3 regions of the Micromonospora sp. H33 genome follow, and region 2 is predicted to be linked to each of the others. Evidence: riboswitches for the same ligand, from Rfam matches in the RefSeq annotation. Region 2 holds a riboswitch; each other region holds the start of a gene.
What was found. Region 2 has a riboswitch for cyclic di-AMP ahead of ACTMS0_RS02060 (coiled-coil domain-containing protein). Riboswitches for the same ligand answer to the same signal wherever they lie in the genome.
Positions count from the first base shown of each region.

Region 1: another riboswitch for cyclic di-AMP. It lies ahead of ACTMS0_RS17140 (C39 family peptidase); the one in region 2 lies ahead of ACTMS0_RS02060 (coiled-coil domain-containing protein).
Region 3: another riboswitch for cyclic di-AMP. It lies ahead of ACTMS0_RS06505 (coiled-coil domain-containing protein); the one in region 2 lies ahead of ACTMS0_RS02060 (coiled-coil domain-containing protein).

Region 1 is NZ_JBQHDE010000006.1:302,676-310,478, forward strand. Features, by position in the region: gene ACTMS0_RS17115 (flavin reductase) at 1-149, opposite strand, end outside; gene ACTMS0_RS17120 (hypothetical protein) at 146-382, opposite strand; gene ACTMS0_RS17125 (hypothetical protein) at 379-558, opposite strand; gene ACTMS0_RS17130 (DUF5753 domain-containing protein) at 771-1,538, shown strand; gene ACTMS0_RS17135 (DUF397 domain-containing protein) at 1,529-1,720, shown strand; gene ACTMS0_RS17140 (C39 family peptidase) at 1,915-2,763, opposite strand; cyclic di-AMP (ydaO/yuaA leader) riboswitch at 2,985-3,119, opposite strand; gene ACTMS0_RS17145 (hypothetical protein) at 3,388-4,131, opposite strand; gene ACTMS0_RS17150 (hypothetical protein) at 4,313-4,723, opposite strand; gene ACTMS0_RS17155 (acyltransferase family protein) at 4,810-6,045, opposite strand; gene ACTMS0_RS17160 (alpha-ketoglutarate-dependent dioxygenase AlkB) at 6,213-6,821, shown strand; gene ACTMS0_RS17165 (TrmH family RNA methyltransferase) at 6,896-7,309, opposite strand; gene ACTMS0_RS17170 (uracil-xanthine permease family protein) at 7,609-7,803, shown strand, end outside.
Region 2 is NZ_JBQHDE010000001.1:431,221-439,023, forward strand. Features, by position in the region: gene ACTMS0_RS02030 (hypothetical protein) at 1-667, opposite strand, end outside; gene ACTMS0_RS02035 (heavy-metal-associated domain-containing protein) at 695-904, opposite strand; gene ACTMS0_RS02040 (metal-sensitive transcriptional regulator) at 998-1,300, shown strand; gene ACTMS0_RS02045 (heavy metal translocating P-type ATPase) at 1,395-3,479, opposite strand; gene ACTMS0_RS02050 (hypothetical protein) at 3,592-3,732, shown strand; gene ACTMS0_RS02055 (YibE/F family protein) at 3,806-5,152, shown strand; cyclic di-AMP (ydaO/yuaA leader) riboswitch at 5,319-5,449, shown strand; gene ACTMS0_RS02060 (coiled-coil domain-containing protein) at 5,454-6,470, shown strand; gene ACTMS0_RS02065 (carbonic anhydrase) at 6,614-7,324, opposite strand; gene ACTMS0_RS02070 (helix-turn-helix transcriptional regulator) at 7,521-7,803, shown strand, end outside.
Region 3 is NZ_JBQHDE010000002.1:197,262-205,064, forward strand. Features, by position in the region: gene ACTMS0_RS06480 (hypothetical protein) at 1-111, opposite strand, end outside; gene ACTMS0_RS06485 (STAS domain-containing protein) at 536-898, shown strand; gene surE (5'/3'-nucleotidase SurE) at 895-1,725, opposite strand; gene ACTMS0_RS06495 (1-phosphofructokinase family hexose kinase) at 1,722-2,702, opposite strand; gene ACTMS0_RS06500 (SRPBCC family protein) at 2,875-3,327, shown strand; gene ACTMS0_RS06505 (coiled-coil domain-containing protein) at 3,382-4,437, opposite strand; cyclic di-AMP (ydaO/yuaA leader) riboswitch at 4,446-4,578, opposite strand; gene ACTMS0_RS06510 (cation diffusion facilitator family transporter) at 4,731-5,648, opposite strand; gene ACTMS0_RS06515 (HelD family protein) at 5,736-7,803, opposite strand, start outside.

The DNA.
Region 1 (7,803 bases), on a different contig from region 2:
GTCGCCAGGTAGACCAGCAGGGCCGTTCGGTCGTCGCGGTACTCCCCGAGCAGGCGGAGTTTCGCGGGCGAGCACGGCCACGCGATCCCGCACGCCCGGCAGCGCCACGTGGGCCGGGACGGAACATGTTCGGCTCGGCGTCGAGTCACCGGCCCCTCACCGGCTCTACCTCCGTCACGGCGTCGACCCGGACCGCCGCGTACCGCTCTCGGGGAGCAACCGACCAGTCCGGGCGGATCTCCCGGCCCTTCAGCTGGACCCAGACAGCGCCGTCAACGACCGTGCTGCTGATGACCTCGGTGATGGACAGGGTCAGAGTTCCGGTGCCGAACCTGTAGGCGTCCTCGGGGACACGGATCGTGCGGCCGACGGCGATCGTCACCAGCGGCCCCCGTTCGCCCGGTACTCCTGCGCCGGCGTCAAGGCCCCGGCGCGGCCCGGCTGGACGGTCGGGATCGGCCGGGTGGGTGCGAACAGGGCGGCCGGCAGGTTCGCGCCCCGGACTCGCCGGGGAAGGGGCGGCGGGGTGGGCTTGCAGCGCCAGAAGCGGAGACGCACGGCGGAACCTCCTTCACTGGTTGGAAGGGGGCCGCCCCGCCGATTGCCAGGGGCGGCCCCGCGACTGGCGCTGGCCGCCGGGCTTCGGGTCACCTCCACCGGCCGCGCCGTCTACAAAGCACCCTGCCGACAGTTGTAAGCCGACTACACCACGTAGGACTATTTCCTCTGGACGCTCAGAACGTTCCAGGGAACTCTGCGAAGGGCTCAGGATGAACCATGCAGTCGTGGCGGCGATGGCCGAAGCCGGCGAGACCGCCGACAGCCTCGCAGCTCAGATAGGCGTCGACCCGAAGACGGCGGCGAAGTGGGCGAGTCACGGACGTACCCCACAGACACGGCACCGCGCTCGGGTCGCCGCGATCCTCGGTCGGGAGGTGACGGAGCTTTGGCCGGACGTTCTGAAGCGCCGAGAACCAGCGTGGTTCCGCCCCTGGGCCGACATCGAGCGTGAGGCGGTGTCGCTGCGCTGGTTCGAGCTGGCGTGGATCCCGGGCCTGCTACAGACCGAGGCATACGCGCGGGCGACGCTGGCCGGCGAGAAGCTGACCGCCGAGGAAGTCGACCAGCTCGTCTCGGCGCGAATCCAGCGTCAGGCGGTGCTTCGCCGCGACAACGCCCCGATGTTGATCGCAGTGATAGACGAGCTGGTCCTTCGCCGGACTGCATACGGCGACCGAGAGCTGATGCGCGAGCAGTGCACCCACCTGGCAGCCTGCGCGGGACTACCGACAGTGTCCGTCCATGTCGTTCCCGCAACGGTCGGCATGTACTCCGGGCTGGGCGGGCCGTTCATCCTTGCCGAGCAAGACAACGGGGCGACGGTCGCCCGTGTGGACGGTCAGGCGCAGGCACAAATAGTCGAGGGTGCGGCGGAAATTGCTACGCTGAGTCGACGGTGGGAACGCATCCGCGGGGAAGCCCTCTCGCGGTCGCAGTCCCTAGACATGCTCAGGGAAGCGGCAAGATCATGGACCTGACCGGCGCGCAGTGGCGCAAGAGCACGAAGAGCGGAAACAACGGCGGGGCGTGTGTCGAGGTCGCCGACAACCTTCCCGGCGTCGTGGGCGTCCGGGACTCCAAGGACCCGACCGGCTCGGCGCTGACCTTCTCCCCGGCCGCCTGGCGGGCCTTCGTCACGCAGGTCGCCGAGCGCGGCTGACCAACCGCAGATACGCGCGAACGCCCGTCCCGGTACCCGGGGCGGGCGCTTCGTCATGGCCGGGCCACTCGCCATGTCGCCTCGACATGACGACGATCCGGGGACGTCGGGCCGCAGCCAGCGGCGGCAGCGCGAACGCCGACGGGCGCCGGCCCCTCGGGAAGGGGGCCGGCGCCCGTCGGTCGAGCGGTGGGTCAGGCGGAGTAGCCCCGGGTGGAGGCCCAGTTCGCCAGGTCGATGGTGGTCATCCAGTACGACGGGACCGCCGGGCTCGCCGAGTCGGCGATCCGCACCAGTCGCCCCTCGTCCTTGTATCCAACGACGGCGATGTAGTGGCCGCCGGGGAACGAGTGCCAGCCGCCCGCCGTATCGGTGGCGCTGCCGGCGATGTTGACCACGACGGCCCGCTCGTCGGTGATGGCCTTCACCACGTCGGCCTGGAGCTGGTCCATGTGCGCCGGTGTCGCGGTGCCCGGGATCATCCGGGTCCGGTACGGGTTCCCCTTGACGATCGAGTTGAGCACCCGGGTGGTGTCCTTGGCCGAGTCGGTGCCGAACTCGTCGGCGCCCAGCGGGCCGGCGAGCTCATCCTGCGTGCGCTCAATGCCGGTGGCGCTGAGGGCGTTCCGCACGGCGGCCGGGCCGCAGTTCCAGAAGGTGGTCTGGGCCTCGTAGTTGTAGTCCAGGACCTTCGACTTCGGCGGCTTGGGCTTCTTGGTGACGTCCGGGTTTGCGGCGGCCTTCGCGGCCGGGGAGTTGGACGGGGCGGCGCTCGACGGGGCGGCGCTCGACGGGGCGGCGCTCGACGGGGCGACCGCCACGGCACGGGCCTGACCGCGCGAGGCGGCGGTGTCACCACGCAGCTCGGCCACGGAGGCCGAGGTCTGCGCCGAGGCGGGGGCCTCGTCGGAGCCGGCGGCCAGAGCGCTGGCGCCGGTCGCCAGCACGAGCGCGGCGGCCGACGCGGCGGCCACCTGGAACGGACGCTCGGTGACGAGACGACGGAGCTGGCGCTTGACAGTGTGCTTCAAGGATTCCTCCACGGACTCAAGGGGCTGGCGGCGCACCGGGCCGGCCGCAGGCAGCGGCGGGCCGGCCGCGCGGACCGGGTCCGGCGGCGGGTGGCCACGAGGGGACGCGCCCGGCGAGACCGGGCGGGGGGCGGTGCGTCAGCGCGCGGCGGAGAGCCGGACGGGCGCGGGCACCGCAGTGCCGTGGAGGTGGGGGATGAACCGAGGGGTGGGGTCGTGCTGCACGAGGATGAAACTCCTTCCGACACCGCCTACCGGGTTAGCTGACGGATTCGGGCGGGAAGTTCGCCCTACCGCGAAGATCGCGGATTCACCCCAGATGCATTGGGTCCCCGGCTCGCCATGCGGCGATTGAGCGGGTCGGCGCGGCGTCGCCTCTTGCGATCGGGTACCGCACCGGACCGCGCCGACATTACTGGCCGGTCAGCGGCCTGCCAACCCGCTCTGAGCTGCTTAAACCTCGATCATGGCAGCAATTTTGCGGGCAGTTTCGCACTGACGCGACTCAATGGGACGGGCGGTGATTAGGGCACGGTAGGTCGAGAACGGGACAAGCGGCGGCGGTCAGCCGGAAAGCGACGGAGAAAATCGACCGGACTGAGAACCTTGACCGGTTCGACGTCGGTGTGACGGGGCTCACGGAAATAGCGCGCGTGCGGGACGCCAGCGGGCAGCGGTGACCGGCCGTCGGGCGAACGCCATCCGAGGCTTCGTCCGCGGGGCCGGACGCAGGCTCTCGGCCGCCGCGTACGCCTCGGCGGCGAGCGTACGGGCCGCCTCGGCGGCCACCTCGGCGTCGCGCCAGGCAGCCCGTTCGGCTGCGGCGGCGGCCCGGTAGGCGGCCAGCTTGCCGTCCCGTACGGCCCGCGTCAAGACGATCTCCTGCTCGACCGGGTGCAGGCGCGCGTCCCAGCCGTCCCGGTGGCCGAACACGTCGCCGAGCTGCCGAGCGGAGAGGTCACCGCGCCAGTTTGCGGCCACCGCGGCCCGGTGCAGCCACCGCTCCCGCGCCGCGTACTCCGCCGGGGTGCGCGGGGTGCGGGGGGTGGGCAGCGCGGCGGCGGCGGTGAGCCGGCGGGTGGCGGTCTCCGCCTCGTCGTACGCCTGCCAGGCCCGGTCGGCCTCCTCCTGCGCGGTGAGCCAGGCGTTCCGCCGGCGGCGCGCCGTCTGGGCCGCGCCAGCCGCCGCCACCGCCACCTCCTCGGCGTACCGGCGCAGGTCGGCCGTCTCGTCCACGGGCGGCGGCTCGGCGGCGGGCTGGTCCCGCTCGGGTCGTGCGGCGAGGACGGTGAGCGTGGTCAGGGCGAGGACGAGCAGCGCGGACCAGATGGCGGTCGCCCGGGGGACGTCGATGAGGAACTCGTGGAGGACGGTGTTCATGTCGGCAACCTCACGGGATCGGATCGCGACGGGGACGGCGCACGCGGGTCGCTGCCCGGGTGGGCGCGGACCGGCGGCGCGGCGGGGAGTGCACGGGTACGGAGGCAGCGAACGGGACGGGCCGGGACTGCTCAGGCGGTCGTCACCGGCGTCGCGCGGCGGGCTGCGGTCCGGGGGTCGATCAGTTGCGCGGCGGAGCCCGCGAGCCGGAGCTGGCGGGGAACCGGCCGGCCAGGGAGCCGCACTCGGCGGTGGCCACCGGCGTCACCCGCTTGGCGTCGCCGGGCACGGCTCCGGCAGCCGGCGCGGCGTCCGCTCCCGACCCAGCCGGCACGGTGTGCGGCGCGGTCCCGACCGCCGGCGCCTCGACTGCGACCTGCACGGTCGGTGCGATGTCGGTCGCCGCTCGCCGGATGGACAACGCGAAGCAGTCACTGGTCGCCGACGCCACCGCCACCTCGGCCTGCCCGGCGGATTGGGCGGGGGCGGAGACGCCGACGGTGAGGCCGGCGGTCAGCGCGAGACCGGCCATCAGCCGGGAGGCCCAGCGCACGACCCACCACAACGGACAGGTGAGCGCGACCGGAAGCACGATGCCACGCTACCGTCGCGGTCGGCCGATCGCACCCGTCACCAGCGTGTCGTCGCGACCCGCCGGACCGACCAGCGTGGACCCGGTCAGCCGCGGTCGCCCGCGTACGCCCTCGGGTGGTCCGGCTCGGCGGCCCGCTGCGACGGCACGGCGTCCTGGTCCGCACGGCCGGGCTGCGCGTGCGCCCGGCTGCCGGCGTCCGGCGCGGCCGGTCGCGGCCGGCGGGGTGGCCCGAGTCGCCGCATCATCGGCGTCTCCACGTAGCGGTGCAGCAGCGCCGCGAGCACCAGGTTGACCAGGAGGAAGCCCACCACCGCGGCCGGCCCCCACCAGCCGCCGACGCCGACGCCGTAGTGCCCGGTCAGTCGGAGCACGGTCACCATGACCAGGACGTGCACCAGGTAGAAGGCGAAGGAGACCTCCCCGAGCCAGATCATCGGGCGGCTGGCCCACACGGTCCGCCGGCCCCGGACGTCCGCGTCGGCCGCGGCCGCGATGACCAGGACGTACGCGACCGACAGCAGTGCCGCCCACAGCTCGGCCCGGATCCAGCCGCTCGCCACCACCCAGGTCACGAGGAAGACCACGCTGGCCACACCCAGCCGTGGGCCTCGCCACCGGCCCCGGCGCAGCAGCTCCGCGGCGGCCACGCCCAGCCAGAACTCCAGCGAGCGCACCACCGGGAAGACCTGCGTGAACCACCAGCGGCTCTCCTCCGGCACCAGTGCCTGGGCCGGCCAGAGCGCGAGGATGAGCAGCGGCACCGCGACGACCACGGACCACAGGGCGCCCGCCCGCATGCGGTGGATCAGCGGCAGGGCGAACGGCAGGCAGGCGTAGAAGAACAACTCGCACGACAGCGACCAGCTGACCGTGTTGACGCTGTAGAAGATGCCGGGCGTCGGATCCCAGGCCTGCAGCAGCAGCAGGTTCTCCACCGCGGCGCGGGGGTTGACCGGGTCGGCGAACGCGTACGCGACCAGCAGCGCCGCCACGAACATGACGACGTGGTTCGGGTAGACCTTCGCGACGCGACGGCGCAGGAAGGTGTGCTTCGCCTCGCCGGGGCGGGCCGACCACACCAGCACGAATCCACTGAGGATGAAGAAGAACTGCACGCCCGACAGGCCGAGGGTGAAGACCCGGTCGACGACCGCCTTATGGTTCGGCTCGGCGACGATGCCCATCGTCGCGACGTGGAAGCCGAAGACCAGCAGCGCCGCGATCCACCGCAGCCCGGTGAGCGACGGCAGCCGGCCGCCCGGCCGCGGTGCGGCGGGGTTCGCCGCGGGTACCGGCCGGTCGGTGGGGGTCACCTGCACAGGCTTCTCCTTCTCCGGTCGTGGGCGGGCCCGACGGCCCGGCCCGCACCGCCCCGCGACCTTACCCGTCGGCCCGGTGACCGCCGCGCCGCACCGGCCATCGGTCGTACGCGTGTTCGATGATGCGGTAGGCTCGGGGCGTGCCGGACGTCGCCTACCAGCCCTCGATGCTGGATCTCGCCGAGGCCGGCCCGACGCTCGGGCCGCTCGCCGGCCAGGTCACGCGGCACCAGCTCAGCCGGGGCGCCTGGGTCGACCACCTGCCCGGCTGGGTGCGCGGCTCCGACCAGGTCCTCGACACCCTCCTGCACGAGGTGCCCTGGCGCGCCGAACGCCGCACCATGTACGACGCGGAGGTCGACGTCCCGCGCCTGCTCTGCTGGTACGCGGCCGGCCGGCCGCTGCCCCACGCGGTGCTGACCGCCGCCCGGGAGGCGCTGACCCGGCACTACGCGGCTGAGCTCGGCGAGCCCTTCGTCACCGCCGGCATGTGCCTCTACCGCGACGGGCGCGACAGCGTCGCCTGGCACGGCGACACCATCGGCCGCGGCGCCCACACCGACACGATGGTCGCCATCGTCTCCTTCGGCTCGCCCCGGGCGCTGCTGCTGCGTCCCCGTGGGGGCGGTGCGAGCCTGCGGTTCCCGCTCGGCCACGGCGATCTCGTCGTGATGGGCGGCTCCTGCCAGCGCACCTGGGAGCACGCGATCCCGAAGACCGCCCGCCCGGTCGGCCCCCGGGTCAGCGTGCAGTTCCGCCCCGCGAACGTCGCCTGAGCCGATCGGGCAGATCTTGGAAGATTCCGGCCCCTCGGGGGGCCGCCGGCTTCCAAGATCTGCGTCGTCCATGCTCAGAGGAGACCGGCCAGCTTGTAGAGGACCAGGGAGCCGGCGACCGCGACGTTCAGGCTGAGCCCGGAGCCGACCATCGGGATCTCCACCGCGGCGTCGAGGTGGTCGAGCGCCTCCGGCGGAATCCCGGTCTGCTCGTGTCCCAGGACGACGATCGTCCGGCCGCGCGCGGCCGGCAGGTCACCGAGCCGGACGGCCTCGTCGGCGAGTTCCACGCCGAGGATCCGGGTGCCGGCAGCCCGTTCGGTCGCCAGCCAGCGCAGCGGCGAGCCGACGCGGTGCACGCAGCCGGGGCGCCGCAACGTGTTTCCCCGGGCGACGGCCTCGTCCACCCACCGGAACGGGGGTACGGCGAGGCAGGCGCCGACGGCGTCGCAGGTCCGCAGCAGCGTACCCAGGTTGGCGCCGTGCATCGGCCAGAGCGGAGCGGCCACAAGGTGGCCCCAGCAGCGGTGGGGTCGGAGGCGACGAGCGGCGCGCAGTTCCCGGGGCGGCCGGACCCGGATGGCGGCGCTCACGCCGCGACGGCGACTCCGCCGTGATGAAGGAGGTGCATGCTGGTGTGCTTAGCGGCGCACACGAGCCATCGACGGTGACAGGGGATCCTGAATTGTAGAGCGCCGGTCGGCGGTGGGCGAGGCGCGCGCGCGTGCTAGAAACGACTCTCAGGGTCCGATCAACCCCTTCTGACGACGACACGAAGGGGTACCCCATGACCCAGTCCCCCACCGAGGCGCGCTCGCGCTGGTCGGCGTGGGCCGTGCACGGTGACGGCCGGTCCGTGCGGCCCGGCGACGTGGTGCACCCCGACGAGCGGCTCTCCTGGCCGCGGACGCTCGGGGTGGGCGTGCAGCACGTGGTGGCCATGTTCGGCGCCACCTTCACCGTGCCGCTGATCACCGGTTTC
Region 2 (7,803 bases):
AGGGCTCCAGGTCGGTGACCGGTACGCCGTCCCGGCTCACGGTCAGCGTCAGCTCGCTCGTCCGGCCCGGCTGCGGTGTTCCGGCCAGGGTGACCGTGTAGCCGTCGACGGTGGTGCTGGTCGCGGGCGCCGGAAGCGGCCGCTCGGCCAGCGCGCCGGGGACGGTCACGTCCACGCCGAGGGTCAGCGGCTCCCCGCCGCCCGGCGTGAAGTCGGCGAAGACCCGCCACACGCCCGGCCCGGCCAGCGGCGAGTCGACCCGCCAGGTCCCGTCCGAGGACATCTCCGGGTGCACGTGCCGGAAACCGCTGAGGTCGCGGCGGGCGACGATCAGGTGCATCCGCTTGTCGTGCGCCACCTCGTACGCGGTCACCGGCGCGCCGTCCGGCCCGGTGATCTGGAAGGCGAACTGCCCGGCGGGCGCCGCGACCGGCCGGAGGGTGTGGCCGCGCTCGGAGACGAGCAGGCCGCCGGGCAGGTCGGCCCCGCCGGTGTCGCCGTGCCCCGTCCCGTCGCCGTGCGGGGTCTCGCCGGCGTGTCCGGTGTCGTCGTGGCGGGTCTCGGCGGCCGGGGCGCCGGGGCCGGTCACCTGGCCGACCCCGTACGCCGCGCCGAACACCGCCGCGAGCCCGAGCGCGAAGCCGCTCAGCTTCGTCGCCGTGTTCATGGTTACCTCGGTTTCCCCGTGCGGCCGTCAGGCGCCGACGAGGTCGTAGCCGGCCTCGTCGACCGCGGCACGCACGGTCTCGATGTCCAACGGGCTCTCGCTGGTGACGGTGACCTGGCCGGAGGCCAGATCCACCCGGACCTCGCTGACGCCCTTGATCGCGCCGACCTCGGCGCTGACCGAGCTCACGCAGTGCCCGCAGGTCATGCCCTGCACCTGGTACGTGGTGGTGACCATGGAACCTCTCCTTCTCCGGCACCCACAATACCCCTGGGGGGTAGCTGCTCAGGACACTAACATACCCCCCACGGGTACGCTATCCTTGTCGGCATGACCACACCAACGCCCGCCCCGACCCGGGGCTACACCGCCACCAAGGACCAGCTGGTCGCGCGGCTGCGCCGCGTCGAGGGGCAGGTCCGGGGCATCGAGAAGATGGTCGACGAGGACCGGTACTGCATCGACGTCCTCACCCAGATCTCCGCGATCCAGGCCGCGCTGGACAAGGTCGCCCTCGGCCTGCTCGACGGGCACGCGCGGCACTGCATGCACGAGGGGGCCGCCGAGGGCCGCGCCGACGAGATGGCCAGCGAGATGATGGCCGCCGTCGGCCGGCTGATGAAGCGCGGCTGACCGTCCCTGGCTCGGCCTTCCCCGGCTCGACCCGCCGGCGTTCCGCCGCAGTTCGCGGGGTCCGCGACGCCGAACACATCCCGCAACGAGTGGATCAACGCGCCGGCCCGGCGGAACCCCGGTCGGAAGCGGCCGGGTCGAGCCGCACCCGGCGCAGCAGCTGGGCGTTGAGCGCCACCACGATCGTCGAGGCGGACATCAGCACCGCCGCCAGGGCCGGGCTCAACGCCAGGCCGGCCCACGCGAACACACCGGCGGCCAGCGGCAGGGCCACCACGTTGTAGCCGGCCGCCCAGCCCAGGTTCTGCCGCATCTTCCGGTACGAGGCCCGGGACAGCCGGAGCACGGCGCTCACGCCGCGCGGATCGGACGAGGCGAGCACCACGCCGGCCGACTCGATCGCGACGTCCGTACCCGCGCCGATGGCGATGCCGACGTCCGCCCGGGCCAGGGCGGGCGCGTCGTTGACGCCGTCACCGACCATGGCGACGGTCAGGCCCCGCCGTTGCAGCTCGGTGACCTTGCCGTCCTTGTCCGCCGGCAGCACCTCGGCGAACACCTCGTCGACGCCCGGGCGGAACCCGAGGTCGGCGGCGACCGCCTCGGCGACCGGCCGGGCGTCCCCGGTGATCATGGCGATGGTGTGCACGCCCTCCGCCCGCAGCTCGGCGATGGCCTGGCGCGCCTCGGGGCGTACCTCGTCGGTCAGGGCCAGCGCGCCGAGCACGGTGTCCGGCAGGCGGATCAGGTGCAGCACGGCCGCACCCCGTTCCGACCAGCGGTCGCTCGCCGCCGCGAGCGCACCGGGGAGCCGTACGCCGAGCTCCCGCAGCAGCGCGGGGCCGCCCACCGCGTACTCCCGGCCCTCGATCGTGGCCTGCACCCCGCGGCCCGGCAGGGAGCGGAAGCCGCTCGCGGCGGCGGGCCCGCCCCGCCTGTCGACGGCGGCGACGATCGCCCGGGCCAGCGGGTGCTCGCTGTCGGACTCGACGCCGGCGGCGATGCGCAGCACCTCACCCTCGTCCACGTCCGGTGCGGCGGCCACGTCGGTGACGACGTGCTCCCCCCGCGTCAGCGTGCCGGTCTTGTCGAAGAGCACCGCGTCGACGGTCCGCATCCGTTCCAGCGCCAGCCGGTCCTTGACCAGGATCCCGCAGCGGGCCGCGAGCGCGGTGGAGAGGGCGATCACCAGCGGAATCGCCAGGCCCAGCGCGTGCGGGCACGCGATGACCAGCACGGTGACCGTCCGGACCGCCGCCTCGTCGGCGTTGTCGAGCGCGGTCCAGGCCAGCACGGTCACCACGGCGGTGACGGTGGCGACGTAGAACAGGCCGGCGGCGAAGCGGTCCGCCAGGACCTGGGCCCGCCCGCTGGACCGCTGCGCCTGAGCCACCATCCGCTGGATGCCCGCGAGTGTGGTCTCCTCGCCGAGCGCCTCCACGCGGACCCGGATCGCGGAGTCGGTGGCGACGGTGCCGGCGACCACCCGGTCCCCCACCGACCGGGTGACCGGCCGGGACTCCCCGGTGATCATCGACTCGTCCAGCTCGGCGCTGCCGTCGGTGATGCGTCCGTCCGCCGGCACCCGCCCGCCCGGCCGCACCAGCACCACGTCACCGACCCGCAGCTCGCTCACCGGCACCCGGGTGACGCTCCCGTCGGGGCCCACCCGCTCGGCGTCGTCCGGCAGCAACGCGGCCAGCGCCGCGAGCGCGCCGCGCGCCTGCCCGATCGCCTTCATCTCCTGCCAGTGGCCGAGCAGCATGATGGTGACCAGAGCGGCCAGTTCCCACCAGAAGTCCAGGTCGAAGGCACCGAGGCTGGTGGCCAGGGACGCGCCGTACGCGACGGTGATCGCCATGGCGACGAGCAGCATCATCCCCGGGGCGCGGTCGCGGACCTCCCGGACGGCACCCACCAGGAACGGCCAGCCGCCCCACCAGAACACCACCGAGCCGAGCACCGGCCCCACCAGCGAGCGGCCCGGGAACTCCAGCCGGTAGCCGAACCACTCCATGACCAGGTGGCTGGTCGCCACCACCGGCAGGGTGAGCACCAGGCAGACCCAGAACCGGCGGCGGAACATCTCCGGGTCGTGCCCCGCATGCCGGTCGTGCCCGCCGCCGGGCGAGTGCCCCCCGTGCGGATGGTCGCCGCTGGGCTTCGGGTGCCGAACCATGCCCTCAACATGCCTTCCCGCACCCGCCCGTGGGGCACAACCGTCAGGTCCGGCCGCCGACACCGCACCGCGCGACCTGCGTCGGCGGGTCACGCTGGCTACCATTCGGCCGATGGCCCTTCGGATTCCGCACCACCCGGCCCGCCTCCGCGCCGGGTCGCCGACGCTGCCGCCGGCCTCGCGCGGCCGCGCCCGCCCCGGCACGACCGTCACGGTACGTGGCCGCACCGCCACCTCCGAGCACCCCTCGTGAGGAGTTCCGGGAAACGCTGAACCGACCGACCCGCCGGGCCGTACCCCGCCCTGGATTCGTTGGGAGACATTCGATGGGCGCCGACCACACCCGTCCCGCTCCGTCCGCCCCGCCCGGGGTGCGGCGGATCCTCATCGCGACGGTGGTCCCCCTCTTCCTCGCCACCCTGGTCGCCGCCCTGGTGCTCTGGCCGCGCGACGCCCGGGAGGCCGACGCGGGCACCGAGCCGCCCCGCTACCACGGCACGGTGACGAAGGTGGTGACCGAGCCGTGCCCGCCCACCCCGGAGGCGCCGCAGGGTGGTCCGGCCACCGGTGACGGCCCGTGCGGCACGGTGACGGTGCGGGTCGACCAGGGGCCGGACGCCGGGCAACAGGTCGAGACGCCGGTGCCGGCCGGTCCCGGCGCGCCCGAGGTCGCCGTCGGCGACGAGATCATCCTGGTCGAGCTGACCGACCCGGCCGACCCGTCGGCCAGCGCGTACAACATCGCGGAGCACCAGCGCGGCAAGCCGCTGATCTGGCTGGTGGCGCTCTTCGCCGCCGCGATCGTCGCGTTCGGCCGGTGGCGCGGCCTCGCCGCGCTCGCCGGCCTGGCCGCGAGCTTCGCCATCCTGCTGACGTTCGTCCTGCCCGGGATCAGCGCCGGCCGACCGCCGCTGCTGGTCGCGGTGGTCGGCGCCGCGCTGATCATGTTCGTGGTGCTGTACCTCACGCACGGCGTCACCGCGCAGACGTCGGTGGCGGTCCTCGGCACGCTGGGCAGCCTGGTGCTCACGGGGGTGCTCGGCACGCTCGCCACCGCGGCCACCCACCTGACCGGGTACGGCAGCGAGGAGGCCACCACGCTGTCGATGTTCCAGGCCGACGTCGACCTGCACGGCCTCCTGCTGGCCGGCATCATCATCGGTTCCCTGGGCGTACTGGACGACGTCACGGTGACCCAGGCGGCCACGGTCACCGAGCTGGCCCACGCCAACCCGGGACTGACCCGGGGCCAGCTCTACCGGTCCGCGACCCGCGTCGGCCGGGCACACATCGCCTCCACGGTGAACACCATCGTGCTGGCGTACGCGGGCGCCTCGCTGCCCGTCCTGCTCCTGCTGACCGCCGACTCGCGGGCCGCGACCCAGATCCTCACCACCGAGTTCCTCGCCCAGGAGATCGTCCGCAGCGCGGTCGCGACGCTCGGCCTGATCGCCGCGGTCCCGCTCACCACCGCGCTCGCCGCCCTGGTCACCACCGCCGGGCGGCGCGGCGGCGGAACGGCGGACGCGGACGTCCCCGCTCCGGCCCCCCGGCCGGCATCCGAACGGACGGACGCGCTGGAGGCGCTGAGCGCGCCGCGCGCCGGCACCACCGCCCCCGCCACCCCGGGTGGGTGGCCCGACCGAGACAGGAGCACGGACACCGGATGGTGAGACTCCGCACGGTGACGACGCGGTGCCACCCGCCTGATAGATGCGTCACTGATTACGCAGCGCGCTTACGGAATCGCGCATTTGGTCGGCTTCGGGACGTAGATCCCCAGCACTCCTGTCAGGTAACCTCGCTGCCGGTCACCGCCGAAGGCGCGCACAGGCGCCAGCGGGGCCACCGCCCAATCGCCGCGAGGCGAGCCGGGGAACCAGGTACGTGGGGTGAATCCGCGCCAGCGGTAGGGGCCGCTTCCGTCCCGAACCCGTCAGCTAACCCGGTCGGCGGTCGACGGAAGGGAACACTGTGACGGCACCCCTACGCCGCTGGTTGACACCCGTGGTGGCCGTGCTCGCCGCGCTGGCCGTCTTCGCCGGGCCCGCCCCGGCGTCGGCCGCCCCCACCACACCCCCCAAGCCCTCGGGGCACGACGGGGAGCCGAAGCTGCTCGGCGACCTCATCGAGTCCCGGAACCGCGAGTTCGTCAAGGCCAAGGCTCAGCTGGACAAGTCGAACAAGCGCCGGCTCGTCCTCGAACTGGAACTCCGGCGCGCGCAGGCCGACCTCGACGCCCTGGCCCCACAGGTGAACGAGATCGCCGCCCAGTCGTACCGGACCGGGCGGATCGGCGCGATGTCGATGCTCCTGGGCGCGAACACCCCCGACTCGTTCATCGCCCGCGCGTCGGCGCTGGACGAGCTGAACCTCGTCAACGACAAGCGCCTCGCCGTGGTCAACGCGGCGAAGAACCGCGCCGAGCAGGCCAAGCTGGCCCTCGACGCGGAGGTCCGCGAGCAGCAGAAGCTGACCAACGACCTCAAGCGCGGCAAGACCGAGGCCGAGAAGGCCCTCCGCCTGGTCGGCGGACGGGGGCTCACCGGCGGCCTGGTCAGCGCCGAGTCGCCGGTCGCCCGGATCGCCCCGGGCCGCACCGCCGACGGCGACTGGCGGTCCGAGTCGTGCAGCGAGAACGACCCGACCACCAGCGGCTGTGTCACCCCCCGCACGCTGCACATGCACAACGAGGTGCGGCGGGCCGGGTTCAAGCGGTTCGTCGGCTGCCACCGGTCCGGCGGTCCGTTCGAGCACCCCAAGGGCCGGGCCTGCGACTGGTCGCTCCAGAACAGCGGGTTCCGCGCCTGGTACAACAACGACATGCGCCGGTACGGCAACGACCTCACCGCGTTCCTCGTCCGCAACGCCGACCGGCTCGGCATCTACTACGTGATCTGGAACCGGCAGATCTGGTTCCCGGCGACCGGCTGGAAGTCGTACAGCGGGCCGTCCGCCCACACCGACCACGTCCACGTGTCAATGCTGTAGCCGACGACTGAAAAGGGCCGCCCCGCGACGTGCGGGGCGGCCCTTTCGCGTAGGCCCGGCGGGGCGTGCGTCGTGGCGTTGGCGGTCGTCCGGCAGCGGCCCGGCGTATGTTCGGCAGCGGCCCGGGGGCGTGCGACGTCGGATCAGGCGGCGGCGCGGGCGGCCGGGTCCGCGCCGGACAGGTCGTCGGGGCCGGCCACCGTCCGCACCTCACCGGCGGCGAGGCGGTACGACATGCCGATGACCGCACACCGGCCGGCGGCCACGGCGGCGGCGAGCGCCTCCGATTCGTCCAGCATCGCCTCGACGGTCTGCGCGATGTGGATGTCGACGATCCCGCCGAGGTCGGTGACGCCCTCGGCGTCGGCCCGGCGCAGGCTGGGCACCACGGCGTCCACCACGGCCCGCAGGTGCCCGGGTGGCTGCGTGCCGGTCGCGTCCGCCTCACGGGCCGCCTGGACCGCCCCGCAGGAGTCGTGGCCGAGCACGACCACCAGCGGCGTGCCGAGCACGTCGACCGCGTACTCGACGCTGCCGAGCACCTCCGAGCCGAGGGTGTGCCCCGCGGTCCGCACCACGAACAGGTCACCCAGGCCGCGGTCGAAGATGATCTCGGCGGCGAGGCGGGAGTCGGAGCAGCCGACGATCACGGCGAACGGCTGCTGCCCGTCCGCCACCGCCGCCCGACGGCCCGCGTCCTGGTTGGGGTGGCGCGGTTCGCCGGTCACGAACCGCCGGTTGCCGGCGTACAGCTCGGCGAGCGCCTGTTCTGGGCCGGTCGGACCACCGACGGCGGCCCCGACGGGCTTCCGATCCGGGCCCGGCTGCGTGCCGGGCGTTCCGCGACGACTCATGCCCTCACCTCGTCCCTGCGGTGACGAACCTGGTGGGACCCGGACCGGCGCTGGACTCGGGCTGCCACCCACCGTCACACGCAGCAAAACACACGTCAAGGCATGCGTGATATGCACTTCATATGTCGCTGGCCCCTTGCGGGGTACCGGACGGGCGCTCTCGGGGTGGCGGGAAACCGGAACGGCGGGTCATACGATGTCGGACATGGCGACAGCAGGAGAGCAGGGGAGCACCCGGAACTGGACGTTCCTCACCAATCACGCGCACGTGCTGCTCGCCATCGCCCGCAACCCCACCGCCCGGCTGCGGGACGTGGCCGACGAGGTCGGCGTCACCGAGCGGGCCGCACAGGCGATCGTCGCCGATCTCGAGGCGGGTGGCTACCTCCGACGCACCCGGGTGGGCCGCCGCAACGAGTACACGCTGAACCCCTCCGGCCGCTTCCGGCACCCCGCCGAGGCCGACCGCCAGGTCGGCG
Region 3 (7,803 bases), on a different contig from region 2:
GAAGTCGTCGTCGTCGTCATCGTCGTCGTCGCCCCCGCCGCCGAAGCCGCAGGCCAGCATGAGGGCGAGTAGCGCGCCGACCCCGGCCAGCGCGGCAAGTCTTCGGATCATCGATCGTCCTCTCCGTCGCGGTACCGTCCTGCCCGCCGATGCTAGGGCCTGTGTCAAAGCCCCTGGCCGGCCTGCGGCGGGCCGCCTCGGCTCGACCGAGGACTTTGACACCGGCCCAAGGCACCGGGGACAACCCCACGAGGCAAACGCGCCGACCCGCCGGCCGCGCACCTCCCGGGCACGCCCGGGAGGTCGGGTTGCGGCCGGACTGGCCGAAGCCCGCTACCCTGGTCGGCGACCGTCAGCGACCGCTGATGGTTGGGGAAACAGAAGGTAAAATGTCCGGACATAGCCGACTTGACCCCCCGGACCACAAGAATTGCTCATCCCGAGGGGTGGCGACCGAGGGCGTCGGAGGAATACTCTCGGTCGCGGCCCGCGTACTGATGAGGCGCCCGTCGGACGGGCGAGTGGAGGTGCTCGCGTGAGCCTGTCGATCGTGAAGTCGGTTCTGCCCGGGGGTGTCGTCGAGATCGCGCCGCGCGGCGAGATCGACGTAGACACCGCGTACGAGGTGCGCGAGGCGATCGCCGAGGTCCTGGCCAAGGGGCGTCCGACCCGCATCGAGCTGAACATGCGGCTGGTGACCTTCATCGACTCCGTCGGCATCAGCGCGATGGTGGCCGGCTTCCAGACCGCCGAGGTGAGCGGCGTCAAGCTCGTGGTCACCGAGCCGAGCCGTTTCGTGCACCGGCAGCTCTGGGTCACCGGCCTGCTCGGGCTCTTCGGCGCTCCCGAGCCCTACTACGCGGGCGCCACGGCCCCAGAGGTCCTCCCGGGCGCCTAAGAGGCTGTCGGGTCGAGCCCGGTGAGGTCGACGTCGGTCACCTCGGTGACCGCCCGGACCGCCGTCACCGACGCGTACCCCTCGGCGAGCAGTGCCACGTCGGTGCCCGCCTGGGCCGCCTCGCCCGGCTCCTCCAGCGCCGTCCGCACGAAGCCGTGCCCCGCCTCGGCCACCGTCATCTGCACCTGACCGAAGCTCGCCAGCCGGCCCCGGCGGACCCCGCGCAGCCGGGCGCGCGGCACGTCCGGGGCGTTGACGTTGAGCACGCTCTCCACCGGCCCGGCCGTCAGCCGGGGCAGCAGGTCCAGGGCCACGTGCGCGGCGGTCGACCAGTGCCGCTCGGCGTCGCGGACCCGGGCGGCCGCCGCCACCGCCGCGCCGCCGCTGACCGCGGTGGCCTCGCCGGCGGAGAGCACGTCCAGGGACACGGCCATCGCCCGGCAGCCGTTGGCGGCGGCGGTGAACGCGGCACCCACCGTCCCCGAGTGCAGCACGGCACGGCCGGCGTTGGCGCCCCGGTTGACGCCGGAGAGCACGACCGACGGCGGCGGCCCGAACGCCCCGTGCACTGCGATCAGCGCGATGAAGCCGGGCGAGCCGCCCACCCCGTACGCCGGCACTCCGTCGAGCCCGGGCAGCGGGTGCGGATCGACGACCACGTGACCGCCCCGCTCCACGGCGGTCATCGCCGCGCTCGTGCCGCTCGCCTCCTCCCGGGGCGCGGCCACCACGACGTCGAGGCCCCGGTCGACGGCGGCCCGGGCCAGCGCCGCGATGCCGGGCGCGGCGATCCCGTCGTCGTTGGTGATGAGGACCCGCACGGTCATCGCTCGGCCGCCCGGTCCGCCAGCTCGTCCGGGGTCGTACGCTCCTGCGGGCGGCCGCCCGCCGGCACGAGCCGGACCCGGTCCACCAGGCCGGTGATCGAGTCGAGCCGGCCGGTGCCGAGGCCGTGCCGGGTCACGTTCAACGCTCCCGCCGCGGCCCCGGTGCGGACCGCCGTCCGGATGTCGCCGCCCCGGGCCACCACGGCGGCCACCCCGGCGGTCATCGAGTCGCCCGCCCCGCGCGGGTCGGCGGCCTGGAGGCGGGGCATCTCCACCTCGAACACCTCGCCGTCGACCAGGGCGAGCGCCGGCTTGTCGGCGCGGCTCACCACCACGTTCTCCGCGCCGCCGGCGTGCAGGTCGTACATCGCCCGGGCGAGCTGGTCCTCGTCGTCGCCGGCGGCCCGGCCGTCGGCGATCAGCTCCTCGTGGCTCACCTTGAGGAAGAACACGCCGCTGTCCAGCACGGCGGCCAGGTGCTCGCCGGCCAGGTCGACGACCACCTTGCCGCCGTTGGCCCGCAGGTCGGCTGCGAAGCGCCGGTACAGCTCGGCCGGGACGAGGTGCGGCTCGTGGGGTCCACTCAGCACGCTGACCGGCGCGCGGAGCCCCTCGCCGAGCGCCAGGTTGTACAGCTCGTCCAGCTCGTGCCGGCCGAGCGCCCCGCCCGGCACGTCCACGACCTCCCGGCGGGCGCCCTCGCGCCGGTCGTGCACGTACCCACCGCTCCCGCCGGAGTCGCGGACCACCACCTTGAGGTCGACCCCCTCGCTGACCAGCAGCGGTTCCAGCACCTGGCCGATCTCACCACCGAGCGCCGTGCAGAGCACCACGTCGACCCCGAGCGACATGATCATGCGCGCCTGCCAGACGCCCTGCCCACCCGGGTGCAGGTGCAGCTCGGGCGCCTCGCTCGGTTGGTCGACCGTCACCGTGAGCCGCGGCGTCGGCGCGAAGACCATCACATGCTCACTCACGGGCACCGCCTCCCCGCCCCGGTCGTCCGCCACGATCCGTCGTACCCCATCAGCTGACGGTAGTCGGGCGGGTGGGTGAATACCCGGTGTCCGCGCGGTGTCCGGTCGGACGTTGCCAGCGTGCGGGCGGGTGGACGACGATCGGGCGAGGCGACGACGGTGGGGAGACGGCGTGCTCAGGCGGGATTCCTTCAGCTACACCGTCCAGGCGCGCTGCGCGCCCGCGGTCGCCGCCGAGTTGCTCGCCGACCCACTCCGGCAGGTGGAGCTGCACCCGTTGATCGTCCGGGTCCGTCGGCTCAGGCCCCGTCCCGGTGCCCGCGCCAGCTACGCGATCACCGACCGGCTCGCGGTCGGGCGGCTGCGTCTCCCGGTCACCTACCGCGCCGACGTGCTGGTCGCCACCTCCGACGAGGTGGTGACGGTCGCCCGGCAGTGGCCGGCGACGATCGTCCGCAACCACACCCGGCTCGGGCCCGAGCCGGACGGTGTCCGCATCGACGTGGAGATCACCCTCGCCGCGCCGGCGCCGCTGTTCGGGTACGCCTTCGCGCAGGCCCGCTCGGCCCACCTGGGACTCGCCAGCCGGCTCGGTGCGATGCTGGACGCCGGTCCGGCCGCCTGACCGACGACGGGCCGGAGCCGTCCGGTCACCCGGACGACCCCGACCCGAACGTCGTCAGTACACCGACAGGTGCACGTGGTTGGTGTGGTCGCTGGACGGGTCGCCGTTCGCCCCGCTGTACGACTTCCACCCGCTGCTGGGCAGCCAGATCTGCCGGTACCAGATCACGTAGAGCACGGCGAGCCGATCGGCGTTCTTGACGAAGAACGCCGACAGGTTGTTGCCGTACGTCCGGTCGCCGCCGGTCGCGTCCCCGCCGAAGCCGTTGGGCTGGGCGGCGAAGTCGCAGGCCCGGCCCTTCGGGTGCTCACCCGACCCGCCGGAGCGGTAGCAGGAGACGTACCGGGTGAAGCCGGCCGCCTTGGCCTGGTTGAGCGCGTGGAGCGTCCGCGGGGTGATGCAGCCGTCCGCGGGCGTCGGGTCGTTGACGCTGCACGACTCCCGCGGCCAGGAGCCGTCCGAGTTGCGCGGGGCGGCGGCGGCGGTCCGGGACGCGCTCCGGCTGGCGGGGGCGTCGGCGCGGGAGTTGGCCACGGTCAGCGCCTTCTCGGCCTGCTGCTTGCGCTTGGCCATCACGGCCTGCTGCTTGCGCTGCTCGGTGATCTCCACCTCCACCGCGAGCTTGGCCTTGGTGACCTGGTCACGGGTTTCCAGCAGCTCCTTCAGGGCCAGGTCCTCGTTGGCCGCCACCGCGTCCAGGGCGGCGGCCCGGTCCATGAAGCCCTCCGGCGAGGTGCTGTTGAGCAGGGCCGACGCGGCTCCGAGCCGGCCCGTGCGGTACGCGAGGCCGGCGATCTGGCCGACCCGGGAGGTGCGCTCGGCGAGCTGGGCCTCGGTGGTCTTGAGCTGCGCGGCGAGCTGCTGCTGGCGCTTGACCGAGGTGTCCAGGGCTCGCTTGGCGTCCAGGAAGCCCTTGCTGGCCGCCTCGAGCTGGGCCCGCAGGGCGGGGGTGCCGCCCTCCGGGTCCGACCCGGGTGCGGCGGCCTGGCGGGCCGGGGGAGCGGCCGCCGCGGGGGCGACCGGCGCGGCGCCGAGACCGAGGGTGAGCGCCACGATGAGCAGGGCCGCCACTCGGGCGGCAGGTCGTCGTACGGATACCACTTCTGGCATCTATCCACATGTCCTTCCGTCAGCCGCCGACCGGGTTAGCTGACGGGTTCGGGACGGAAGATCCCTACCGCTCGACGCGGATGCACCCCAGGTACCTGGTTCCCCGGCTCGCCCTGTCGGGCGATTAGGCGGCGGCCGCCGCCGGCACCGGTGCGTGCCGCCTGGCGGAGGCCGGAACAGAGCCTACCGGTGCCGGTGTGACAGATGCAGCGGAAGTGACAGACGGTGTCGGCGTGATCACGGCCCAATCCGACAAAAAGGGATAATAGTCGCTCTAATCACGCACGTGTTGGTTACCACTCAACCGACCCGCAGACCCCCGGAGCCGCACCGGGCTCGATCTGCAACGTCGCGTGCTCGATGCGGAACTCATCCCGCAGGGCGGTCCGTGCGGCGGCGAGGACCGCGCCGACCTCGGCGCCGGGCGCCATGGTGAGGTGCGCGGAGGCCACCTCCATCCCCGAGGTGAGCGTCCAGACGTGCAGGTCGTGCACCTCGGCGACACCCGGGACGGCGACCAGCCGGTCGTGCACGGCGGTGACCTGGAGGTGTTCCGGGGCGGCCTGGACGAGGATGCGCAGCGCGGCCCGCCCGAGCCGCCAGGTGCGCGGCAGGATGAACACGCCGATGGCGACCGCGACCAGCGGGTCGGCCCACCACCAGTCGGTGGCCGCGATGAGCAGGGCGGCCCCGATCACGCCGAGCGACCCGAGCAGGTCGCCCAACACCTCCAGGTAGGCGCCCTGCACGTTGATGCTCTCCCGGGCCCCGGACCGCAGCAGGGCGAAGGCGCCCAGGTTGGCGAGCAGGCCGAGGACGGCCACCGCGAGCATCGGACCGGTCCGCACCTCCGGCGGGTCGCCGAAGCGCCGGACGGCTTCCACCACCACGTAGATCGCGACGCCGGAGAGCAGCACGGCGTTGGCGAGCGCGGCCAGCACCTCCAGCCGGTAGAGGCCGAAGGTCCGCTGAGGGTCGCCGCTTCTCCGGCGGGTGGCGGTGAGCGCGGCGAGGGCCATGCCGATGCCGAGCACGTCGGTGAACATGTGCCCGGCGTCGCTGAGCAGGGCCAGCGAGCCGGTGCGGAACGCCGCCACGGCCTCCACCACCATCAGGGTGGCGAGCAGGGCGAAGGCCGCCCAGAGGCGTCCCCGGTGCCGCTGCGCCGCGTTCGCGACCGACCCGTGGTGGTGGTCATGACCTGCGCCCACGCGGACACCTTCCGTCACCCGTCCGGACCCGCGTCCAATCTATGCTCACATCGCTATGTATGCAACTGAGGGTCGGGCGCCCGACTCTCAGCCGATCGGGTCGACCGTGGTGAGCCGCTGCGTGGCCCGGGACAGCGCCACGTACAGGGTCCGTACACCCGACCCGGGGTCGGCCCGGATCTCGCCCGGAGCGACCAGCACGACGCCGTCGTACTCCATGCCCTTGGCCTCCAGGCTGGTCACCACCTGCAGGCGCGGAGCGCCGAGCCCGCCCAGCCACCCGGCGACCTCGTCCCGACGCGGCACCGGCGTGATCACGCCGACCGTCCCCTCGACCTCGGCGACCAAGGCACTGGCCGCCTCCACCACCGAGGTCTCCAGCTCGGCCGGCGGCACGACCAGCTCCACCGGGTCGACGCCGGTGGAACGGACGGCGGTCGGCAGCGGCAGGTCGGGGTCGAGCCGCCGGATCTCCGCTGCCGCCACCGCGAAGATCTCCGCCGAGTTGCGGTAGTTGGTGGTGAGCGTGAAGTGGTGCCGGCGGCGGCGGCCGAGGGCCTGGTCACGGGCCCGGACCAGCTCGTCCGGGTCGCCGGTCCACGCCGTCTGCGCCGGGTCGCCGACCACCGTCCACGACGCGAGCCGCCCGCGCCGGCCGATCATGCGCCACTGCATCGGCGAGACGTCCTGCGACTCGTCGACCACGACATGGGCGTACTCGCGGTAGTCCTCGGGGCGCTCACGGGCCGCCTCCCGGGCGGCGCGCTGCCGGTCGGCGAACGTGGTCAGCTCGCGCACCCCGCCCGCGAGCTGGAACGGGTCCCGCTTCGGCCGTGCCGGCTTCATCGGCTTGCCGAGTAGGGCGTCCAGCTCGTCCAGCAGGGCGATGTCGGCGATGGTCAGCCCCTGGGAGTCCAGGGTCCGGTACGCCTCGGTGAGCAGGCGGATCTCCCGGCCGGAGAGCACCCCGCCCGCGTACCGCCGCAGCCGGTCGGGGCGGGCCAGCCAGCCGAGCACGTGGCGCGGGTGCAGCCGGGGCCACCACGCCTTGAGGAACTCGCGGAACTCCGGCCGCTCGGCGATCTCGGCCTCGAACGCGCGCTGCTCCGGCAGGCGCGGGATGCCCAGCCGCCGGGCCTGCGCCCAGAGCGCGGCGAACACGCCGTCGAAGCCGGCCCGGCGGACCTCGTTGCGCCGCGCGCCGCGCGGCAGCGCCCGGTCCCGGATCGCGTCCAGTTCGCGGCGGTCGATCCGCAGCAGCTCACCCCGGTAGAGCAGCCGCAGCTCGCCGGGGCCGCCCGGCACCGCGTCGCGGGCGGCCCGCTCCAGCACCCGCCGCATCCGCAGCGAGCCCTTCACCGCCGCCACCTCCGGCGGGTCGGTGCGGGTCGCACGCATCCCGGGGAAGAGAGCGCCGAGCGAGGCCAGCGTGGCGGTGTCCTCGCCCAGCGAGGGCAGCACCGAGGCGATGTACTCGACGAAGACCGCCGACGGCCCGACCACCAGGATGCCGCCGCCGGCGTACCGGCTGCGGTCGGCGTAGAGCAGGTACGCGGCGCGGTGCAGGGCGACCGCCGTCTTGCCGGTCCCCGGACCGCCCGAGACGATCGTGACGCCCGAACCGGGGGAGCGGATCGCCTCGTCCTGCTCCCGCTGGATGGTGGCGACGATGTCCCGCATGCCCCGCCCGGTCGCCTTCGACAGGGTGGCCAGCAGGGCGCCGTCGCCCACCACCGTCATGTCCGGCGGAGCGGCGGCCGGGTCGAGCAGGTCGTCCTCGATGCGGGTGACCCGTTCCCCGCTGGACTGGATCATGCGTCGGCGGACGACGTCGAGCGGCTGCGCCGGGGTGGCCCGGTAGAAGGGGGCGGCGGCCGGGGCGCGCCAGTCCACCACCAGGGTGGCGGCGTTCTCGTCGCGGATGCCGAGCCGGCCGACGTGCAGCACCTGCCGGTCGCGCAGGTCGAGCCGGCCGAAGACCAGCCCCTCGTGCTCGGCGTCGAACAGGTGCCGGCGCTGCGCCGCGTGGAACACCATCGCGTCCCGCTCCACCAGGGCACCGAAGTTGCCGACCCGGGCCAGCCGGTAGCCCTCCTTCTCCGCGCGGACCGCCGACCGGCGCAGCTCGGCCAGGCGCGCGTACACCCGGTCGAGG